One region of the Pseudoalteromonas sp. P1-7a genome, then DNA from elsewhere that is predicted to be linked to it. Evidence: riboswitches for the same ligand, from Rfam matches in the RefSeq annotation. Region 1 holds a riboswitch; the other holds the start of a gene.

Evidence for each region. Region 1 has a riboswitch for cobalamin ahead of AN389_RS14150 (TonB-dependent receptor domain-containing protein). Riboswitches for the same ligand answer to the same signal wherever they lie in the genome.
Region 2: it holds a riboswitch for cobalamin, as region 1 does, so the genes downstream of both, AN389_RS16080 (ABC transporter ATP-binding protein) here and AN389_RS14150 (TonB-dependent receptor domain-containing protein) in region 1, are expected to answer to the same signal.

The regions. Positions count from the first base shown of each region.
Region 1 covers NZ_LKDU01000024.1:8,139-13,228, reverse strand. The annotation lists gene AN389_RS14170 (ketopantoate reductase family protein) at 1-306, opposite strand, end outside; gene AN389_RS14165 (VanZ family protein) at 299-652, opposite strand; gene AN389_RS14160 (YajQ family cyclic di-GMP-binding protein) at 803-1,285, shown strand; gene AN389_RS14155 (hypothetical protein) at 1,556-2,338, shown strand; cobalamin riboswitch at 2,425-2,588, shown strand; gene AN389_RS14150 (TonB-dependent receptor domain-containing protein) at 2,625-4,454, shown strand; gene msrA (peptide-methionine (S)-S-oxide reductase MsrA) at 4,537-5,073, opposite strand.
Region 2 covers NZ_LKDU01000030.1:25,409-30,498, forward strand. The annotation lists gene AN389_RS16060 (response regulator) at 1-212, opposite strand, end outside; gene AN389_RS16065 (DUF413 domain-containing protein) at 300-674, opposite strand; gene AN389_RS16070 (LysR family transcriptional regulator) at 765-1,634, shown strand; gene AN389_RS16075 (porin) at 1,834-2,766, shown strand; cobalamin riboswitch at 2,823-2,959, shown strand; gene AN389_RS16080 (ABC transporter ATP-binding protein) at 3,038-3,847, shown strand; gene AN389_RS16085 (iron ABC transporter permease) at 3,852-4,856, shown strand; gene AN389_RS16090 (cobyric acid synthase) at 4,862-5,090, shown strand, end outside.

The DNA of each region.
Region 1 (5,090 bases):
CATACCGTTGTGCGACAAAATTAATACACTATTTGACGATAAAAAGGGTTTTACTTGCGTAAACGCCGATTGCACCTGAAAAGCCTTTACAGCAAAAATAACAATATCAAACACGGGCTGTTCACTCATTTGTGTGAGTGTAATGAACCGTGCATTAATTTTTTGCGAAGGCTGTTTTGCTTTGCAATAAAAACGCGTATTTGTAGTAGCTTTACGTGTTAAAACATGGACGTTATGAGCTTTAGATAAAAAATGGCTGAGCAATAAACCAATAGCGCCGTCGCCAATAATAAGAATATTAGCCATAAGGGTTCTTTTTTCGAGGAGTAAAAATGCTTCTTAGTAAAAAGTACGTGGCCGCACCGGCAAAATCAGCAACAAAATCACCTAACGAGGCTTGTCTGTAAGGAAGCGCATCTTGCATTATTTCTATTGCTGCACCGTAGCCCGCAAGCAGGAGTATTTGCGTGTACAGCGGTAATTTGAAGGCTTTATCCATAATGATGGCGAGTATAAAAAATATCCCAAAGTGGGCAACTTTATCAACATGTGGAAATAAGTTCGTAACGCCGCCTTTTATTTCTTTGGCAAATAAGAGGGTAAACACCACAATACTAATCAAAAAAACTGCTTGGTAAACACGCCTTGTCACGATAAATCCTAAAACCGCTTAAAAAAGAGGCTGCAGTATATCAAACTAAATTAGTATCGCACCTGAACAACTGGCAGAAAAATGTAAAGATTTATAATTTTAGCGTTATAATCTGCGCATAAATTTAGATTTAATAGTTAGGAGAACCCAATGCCTTCATTTGATATCGTATCAGAAGTAGAAATGAACGAAGCTAAAAATGCAGTTGATAATGCAAACCGAGAGCTTGAAACACGCTTTGACTTTAGAGGTGTGGATGCATCAATTGAGTTAAATGATAAAACAATTAAGTTAAAAGCAGAGGCTGATCAACAGGTAATGCAATTGTTTGATATTTTAGCCGCTAAAATTTCTAAACGAGGTATGGACGTGGCAAGCTTAGATTTGCAAGATATTACTCGTGCTGGCAAAAATGTGTTTCGTAATGTTGTACTTAAACAAGGCATCGAAAAAGACATGGCTAAAAAAGTAGTTAAAGCCATTAAAGACTCAAAAGTAAAAGTACAAGCTGCTATTCAAGGTGAAGAAGTACGTGTGACGGGTAAAAAGCGTGACGATTTACAAGCCGCTATGCAAGTCGTTCGCACTGCAGATTTAGGTCAGCCTTTCCAGTTTAAAAACTTTCGCGATTAATTAGCTAAGTCCTGCCATTAGTATTTTAAAGTGAAAATTTAAATGTGTGGTTATTAAATGTAATAGCCACACATTTTACCCCGCCCTAATTACAGCCTTTATTTACTCGCAACCCTAAACCCCTTTTACCTGCGTAAAATCACTCTACTGTGCTTCCATACTTTTTTAACATTATTTAAATGCATTATTAAACCTGCTTAGCACGCAGTTGCGTATATTAGGCTATTCTTAATATCAATATTACTTAATAGTGACTGTTAAAGGCTTTAAATGCTTAAGTTTTTTATTTTTATAATGTTCATTGTGTGCAGTAAGTTTAGTTATGCTAAGCCAATAAATGTAGATGTGTTGGTAGAGGACGGTTACTTTCCAATTATTATTAATGCTGAAAAAGAGCAAGGAGTAGCTCCAGAGTTTATTAAAATACTCAATGATTCTCAAAATGACTATAAATTTACGCTTAACTCTTTGCCTGTAAAAAGGCTCAAAAAGTGGGTGGAGTGGGGTGAGTTTGATGTGTTGTTTTTAATGGCTAAGCAATGGGTGCCCGAGGGAGCAAGAAACGCCTTACAGGAAACGAGCTTTTATGTTATTGCTAAAAATGAGCTGTATACGTTAGCACAGAACACCCAAAAGCAAAGCTATTTCAATGATTTACATGCTTTAACAAAAGCGGGGGTATTGGGGTATTCCTATCGTTTTGCTGATTTTAAAACTGATGCACAATATTTAAGTGAAGAACACCAAGTTAGTTTAACAATTGATGAGTTTAACGTTGTAAAAATGCTGCTATTAAAGCGAGCAGATGTAGGGGTTATAAACAATATTGCTTATCAATATTTTAAAAAGAATAACATTTTTAATATGGACCTACTTTATAGGAGCAATACACCAGATGCTATATACGATACTCACTTTTTAGTTAACCCTTCGCGCAGTAAAATTTCGGTAAAACAAATGGATAAGCTTTTAAATGCGCCCGAAATAAAACCAAAAATCACCGCGCTTTTAAGCTCATATGGCATAACCTCTAGCTTTACACAAAACAATTAATTTAACTTTTAGCTATATAGACGTCCGTTGACATTTGTAAACAAACTGCTCACAATAACCGCCTATTTTCAAGGTGCTTGCTGGTTGCTAAATACAGGGTTTAAAGTATTAAAACTAACAGCAAGATAATCGGGAAGTTGGTGAGCCTTTATGACAAAAGCAATCCCAACACTGCCCCCGCAACGGTAAAGTATTAACGCATTTATGTGTTTACTGAGTCCGGAGACCGGCCTTGAAGTAATCTTACTTACTTAAATCTTTGCGGTGGGCAAAGATAAGGAACATCATGCTAAATAAAACAACTCTCGGCGTTGCTATCTCGGCTGCGTTGTCTTTTTCTGTCTCTGCTTCAGAAAATCCAATTGAAAAAATCACTGTTACCGCTAATAAATTTGAACAATCAATAAATAATGTTTTAGCAAGCGTTAATGTTATCAGTCGAGAACAAATAGACAAAAGCAGTGTACGCGATTTACCAACCTTACTAAGCACACAAGTGGGTTTTCAAATTAATCCTAATGGGGGCTTTGGCCAAACGTCGGGCGTATCTTTACGTGGTACAGGTTCTGGCGATACGTTAATTTTAATTGATGGCGTTCGCACGGGCTCAGCCACACTTGGCCAAAAAGCACTAAGTAATGTGCCGCTAAATAGTATTGAGCGAATCGAGATCATAAAAGGATCGCGTGCCGCTGTTTATGGCTCAGACGCCTTAGCTGGTGTTATTAATATAATAACGCGCGAAGCGAGCAATACCTCCCTTGATGCCACATTTGGCTCTAATGCCTATCAAAACTACCAGCTTGCGGGCTCTGTTAAATCGGCTGATGTAACTAGCGCTTTTAACGCCGGTTTTGAAAAAACAGATGGCTTTGACGCGCTGCAAGGTGTTGCCCCAGATGACGATGGTTATGAAAATAAGAATCTAGGTTTTAAAGTCAATTATGCTGACGCTCACTATGGTAATTTTAAGCTACTAGGTCAGTACAGCGAAGGTTACGCAGATTATGATAGCAGCTTTAGCCCTGCCTCGAGCACAGTTGAAAGAGGGGACTTTAAAAACTATCAACTGTCGGCGAAGTGGAGCAAAAACTACACTAACCAATCTCATGCTCTTGAGGTTGCTTTTGCAACGGATGATTCTGACAGCACGTATGTAGATTTTTCTACAGGTGGGCCAACAACCAGTACGTTTATTACTAAACGTTCGCAAGTAGATTACAACGGCCAATACCGTTTAACTAATACGCTTAATATTAGCGGCGGCGTTAATTGGTATAAGGATGATGTATCACACAGTTCTCAAGCTTTTGATGAAGATAGCCGCGATGTATTAGCTGTGTTTGTTGGGGCTTACTACGACACCGATACTGTGCTTGCCAATTTAACTCTTCGCCAAGACGACGATGAACAGTTTGGCGATGAAACAACCTATACTGCGGCGGCCGGTTATCATTTATCTGAAAATTCAACATTTAGAATTAGTCAAAGCACGGGTTTTAAAGCACCTACGTTTAACGATTTATACTACCCAAATTTTGGTAATACGGACCTGCAACCTGAAAAATCAACAAACCGCGAACTTGGTGTTAATGTTAATTTTGACAGTGCACAAGTCGATGTTGCAATTTTTAGAAACGATATCGAAGATAAAATTGATTACGATGCAAACTTTGCATTAGCTAATATAAACGAAGCTCGCTATGAAGGGGTTGAGTTTAGCCTTGCTCAGCAAATTTTTGGGTTTGATAGCCGCTTTAATTTTGCGTACTTAAGTGCTGAAAATAAAGAAACCGGCGATGAGCTACGCAATGTTGCCAAGCGTACTGTTAATTGGGAAATCGCGAAGCAGTTTGGAGATTTTGATGCTCGCATTGATGTGCAATACCGCAGTGATCGCGAGGGGGCAGTAACGCGCCTAGGATCGTATACACTTTGGAACCTAGCAGGCAACTATCAGCTAAACGATAGTATTGAGTTGTCGCTTCGTGTAGAGAACTTATTTGACAGAGATTACAATGTGGTTGACTCAAGAGCTGACTTTACAAGCGGTGAAATATATTACTACAACACCCCAGAGCGCCGCTTTTTTGCAGGGGCAAGCTATCAGTTTTAATAGCGTTTTTTAATATACAAAAGCCCGATTTATATCGGGCTTTTTAATGTGTGTTTAGAATCAATTTAACAACGCAAATTAGCTAGTCAGCTAAAAACGCTTTAAATACAGTTTCAAACTTGTGTAATTTAGGTGCTATTAAAATACTACAGTAACCTTGCTGTGGGTTTTCGTTGTAGTAATCTTGATGATAATGCTCTGCAGGGTAATACGTTGTAGCAGGGCTAACCTCTGTCACTATTGGCTCGCTAATATGATTTTGTAGCTGGGCTATCATCTCATTGGTTTGCTTTAATTGTGCATCGTTGTGGTAATAAACAACACTTCTATACTGTGTGCCAATATCGTTACCTTGGCGATTTAATTGTGTGGCATCGTGTAAGGTAAAAAACATGCTAAGCAGGGTTTCAAAGCTCACTACATCGCTGTCAAACTCCAGTTGAACAACCTCAGCATGACCTGTTGTACCTGAGCAAACCGATTTATATGTGGGGTTGTCGGTATTGCCGCCAGTGTAACCTGAGCTGACATTAAGTACACCCTTTACACGCCTGAATGCGGCGTCTATACACCAAAAACAGCCTCCACCAAATGTTGCTAGTTGTGTTGATGTGCTCATAAGTTGTCCTAATTATG
Region 2 (5,090 bases), on a different contig from region 1:
GCATTAATAGTATACGGAATCGCCTCACCCGCAGGCGCATCAGGAAGGATAAAATCTACAACAGCACAAAAGTAGCTATTGTTTTTTATTAGCTCTTTTGTTGCCGCCAAAGACTCGGCTATATCAACTTCATAACCCACTTTGAGCGCGATATGCTTTTGCACACGCGCTATAGTAGGCGTATCTTCAATTATAAGTATTTTTCGCGTCACGTAACAACCTTGTTTGATATTTTGCAAAAGTGTTTGCTTATACAAGTTGTAACTGCTAAAACGCAAAAAAGCAAATAACTTAGAGGGTTATACGCTATCTGACTCGCCATAATCGTCTTGGCTTATTGGCATTGACCCTGACATTTTTGAGCGACCAAAAAGTGTATGAAACTTGGTTTTACAAGTTGTTAGTTTTAAATATTTAACCCAGGCTTTTTCGATTGGGTTTGTAGGTTCTTTATTGCCACAAACTACATCAACAAATTGCGCTTGTAAGGTATTTTGTGGCGCTAACGTTTTATTATAAAGCCCTTTTAGTATTACGCCATGTTGCTCTAATATACTGGCTTCTAATAAGGTAAAGTTTCCGCTGCGGCTAAACCCGCGAGGAAAGTTTTGATCATCATAAAATTGACGCTGGCTAACAAACGCTTGGCGAAGTAGTGAAATATCGTTGCTCATAACTGTATCCTCATACCCTGTTTATTGCTGGAGTATGATGCAAGTTTGACAATTTATTAAACAAGTTATTTTTATCGTGAGGATAAAAAATTGGATATAGATTTATTAAAAACATTTGTAGAGGTTGTGCGCACGCGTCATTTTGGTAAAGCGGCTGAAAACCTATACATCACTCAATCGGCAGTCAGCTTCCGCATTCGTCAATTAGAGCAGGGGCTGGGTGTAAACTTGTTTATTCGTCAGCGGAACAATATTCAATTAACGGCGCCAGGAGAGAGATTGCTTCCGCATGCTAAAATGATCATCACCGGCATGCAGCGTGCCAAAGTGGATGTGGCATTGGCCGATAACATGCACAAGCAAATAAGCTTAGCAGGGACACCCAATATATGGGATGCCTTTTTACAATTTGGCATTACTAATATAGTGTCGGCTATGCCTGGGGTGTCGCTAGTTGCAGAGGTTAAAGCCCAGCAAGAAAGCACACGGTTATTATTAGAGCGGACGCTTGATTTAGCCATTTTATTTGACCCACCTAAAGTGGATGAGCTTGTGGTTGAGCGAATTTGCGAGCTACCAATTATTCCTGTCAGTGGCTATGACACAGCAACTAACGAAAACTTTTTTGATAACCAATATGTATATGTTGATTGGGGCACTACTTTTTCGCTGTGGCATGCGCGTCAATTTACGGGTAAAACGCCTCCTTATTTTAGAACCAGTACGGGGCGTATCGCGCTTGATTTAATTATTCAGTGTGGTGGCAGTGCGTTTATACCCGAGGTGCTTGTTGAATCTCATTTAGAAAAGGGTGAGCTGTTCCATGTAAAAGATGTTGAACATACCTCGCGTGATATTTTTGTGGCCTACCACAGAGACAACGAACAAAAAGAGTTAATAGAAACCTTGATTAACTTATTACCTAAAATAAATGCTCATCAGCCTATTGATGAACACTAAATACCGACTATTATTTTTAGTGAGATTGAGTGGGTACAATTTTGTTTATTAAATATTCATGTCAGTTTGTTTTCAGGATTTAGACACTTTTATTAAAATAAAAAGACAAAAATGTTTCCTTTGTAATATATCTGTCATTTAACGATGACAAACTGCAGCTGTTTTAAAAAATTAGTTTTGTGATTATCGAGGAAATAACATGAATTTTGTAAAATCGAGCTTATGTATTGCTCTAGTAAGTGGTTTATCTTTTAGTGCGTTTGCAGATGTTGATGTTTACGGTAAAGCGAATGTTACTGTGCAATCATCTGATGACGGTGAAGGGTCTTTCACTGAAATTAAAAGTAATGCATCTCGCTTTGGCCTAAAGGGATCTGAAAAGATCACAGATGGATTAGAAGCGGTTTATAAGTTTGAGTTTCAAGTTGATGTATCTGACGCTGACTCTAAAGGTGATAACGACGACAATATTTCTGCACGCAACCAATACGTAGGTTTAAAAGGTGCTTATGGTCAAGTTGTTGTGGGTCGTAACGATACGGCACTTAAGCAATCACAAGGCAAATTAGATTTATTTAATGATCTTGAAGGCGATATTAAAAACGTCTTTAAAGGTGAAAACCGCTTGGGTGATTCAATCACTTATACATCTAAAAGCTACGAAGGTTTTAAAGTACTTGCTACATTTATTGCCGAAGATGACGTAGATGCAGATAACGGTTATTCAATGGCGGTTACCTACGGTGACGCTGCACTTAAAAAGAGTGCGGTTTACGCCTCGGTTGCAGCCGATAGCGAAGTAAATGGCTACGATGTAGTGCGTGCGTCAATCCAAGGTAAAGTAGAGAGCTTTAAATTAGGCGCTATGTACCAAACTCAAGAAAAAGTAGACGGTAGCGCAGAAGCGGATGGCTACTTATTAAACGCAGCCTACAGCATGGGTAAAAACACGTTTAAAGTGCAGTACCAAGCAATGGACTTTGATGATAGTGATGACAAAACGGCAGTTTCTGTAGGTGTTGATCATAAGTTTAATAAAAACATTAAAGTATTTGGTTTTTACTCAAGCTTTGATATGGACAACAATGTTGACCAAGATTACGTTGGCTTAGGTATGGAATACAAGTTTTAACTATTCGCTAAATTAGTTAAAACGCTCCCTTTTTAACCGCGCTCCTTTGAGCGCGGTTTTTTTGCTTTAAATTATTTACTTACCCGCCCATAATAGACGCTCATTTGGAATGGGGTGAAATTCCTCAACTATTCCCGTAACTGTAATGAGCACCGTGCTTTAAGTCAGATACAAATGAATAAAATATTTTAACGAGCGGGTAAACTCATTTTATTAGTGCACTATTTTTTTAGTGGTGTCTTAGTGAGTGCGCGTTTTTAAAGGACTCACTTTGCAAACTACATTAGCGCCAAACACGCCTTTATTAGACATTCAAAATGTGTCGTGGGAAGTTGATAATCACGCCATTTTAAACACTATTAATTTGCCTATAACAAAGGGTAAATTTATTGGCTTAATAGGCCCAAATGGGGCGGGTAAGTCGAGCTTACTGCGCTGTTTGTATCGCTTTAATAAACCCACCACAGGCAAAATTACTTTTAATCAGCAGGATATTTGGCAGCTTAAAAGTGAAGATTACGCAAAATATGTTGCTGTCGTTCTGCAAGAAACGCCTGCTCAATTTAACCTAACGTTATTTGATGTGGTTGCCCTTGGGCTTACGCCTCATAAACCACTATTTAGCGCCACCACCCACAGCGACAAACAAAAAATTACACAGGCAATAAAAACCGTAGGGCTTGAGCAGCAGTGTAAGCAAAATTTTGAATCACTTTCGGGGGGCGAAAAGCAACGAGCATTAATTGCCCGCGCCATAGTGCAACAACCGCAATTACTCATTATGGATGAGCCAACCAGCCATTTGGATGTTAAATACCAAATACAAGTGATGGAATTAGCAAAATCGCTAGGGGTCACTGTGTTTGCCTCATTTCATGATTTAAATTTAGCAGCTGCTATGTGCGATGAACTGGTGGTTATTAATAAAGGCAAAATAACACATACAGGCTCGCCTGAGCAGGTACTTAGTGAAGAGATGCTAGCAGATGTTTTTGGGGTATGTGCGCACGTAACCAGCCACCCGCAGCGCACAGAAAATGGCCAAACTATTCCTCATATTACTTACTTTTATGGCTATTAATTAAATGGATATAACAAACATAAACCCGTGGACTATTTTTATAGCTGCCTCATTAATTGCACTGGGCAGCCTTTTTAGTGCACTGAGCTTTGGCGCAGCAGATACACCGTTTAGTGATGTGTTCACCGGAGTTTTATCGGCAGGGGAGGGCTCGCTTAACGCACGTATTATTTATGAGCTTAGGTTGCCCCGTACTTTACTTGCCTTTATGGCGGGCGCAGGTTTGGCTATTGCTGGGCTTATTTTGCAAACGGTTACTCGTAACCCGCTCGCCGATCCATACTTATTTGGTATATCGTCAGGTGCGTCGTTTGGGGTTGTACTGCTTATGGCTGTGACAGGTATAAGTGCTGGGTTTATGTTATCGACTGCTGCCTTATTAGGGAGCTTTTTAGCTATGGGCTTATTGATACTTATTGCTGGGCGGCAAAAAAATACGCACGTAGAGTCTATGTTGTTAGCAGGTGTGGCGCTGTCGTTTTTATTTAGCGCATTTACCAGTTTATTGTTGTATTGGAGCGACCCGCAAGCAGTGGCTGGTATTTTATTTTGGACGTTAGGTAGCTTTGCCCGCGCACAATGGGCCACGTTATGGTTGCCATGTATGGTTATAGTGGTGTGTATTGGCTTTATGCTGAGCTTTAAAAGACAGTTAAATGCGCTGCTTCTTGGCGATGAAAGCGCCATAACGCTTGGGGTGCGTGTGCACCGGTTTAGAATTTTTATGCTGGTATTGAGCTCCTTAATAACGGCCGTGCTGGTGGCCTTATGTGGCGGTATTGGTTTTGTAGGTTTAATGGTGCCGCACATAGTGCGCTTTTTTATATCTCAAGGCAGTACTGCTGGCTTACTCATCACAAGCTTAGTGGGTGGCACGTTTATGGTGTGGGTCGATGTGCTTTCGCGCTCATTACTTAAAAACCAAGAGCTCCCTGTAGGGGTGATTACAGCAGCTATGGGTAGCGTATTTTTTCTAAGCTTGCTCTTTTTTAGAAAAACAAAGGCATAGGGCGGATGAAAACCTTAATGATTCAAGGCACTACGTCAGATGCCGGAAAAAGCACCTTAGTCGCTGCGCTTTGCAGAGTATTTGCAAAGCGAGGTGTAACGGTTGCGCCTTTTAAACCGCAAAATATGGCGCTTAATAGCGCGGTTACGAAAGAAGGCGGCGAAATAGGCCGAGCGCAAGCTTTGCAAGCAATAGCGGCTAATGTAGAGCCTCAAAACGACTTTAATCCTATAT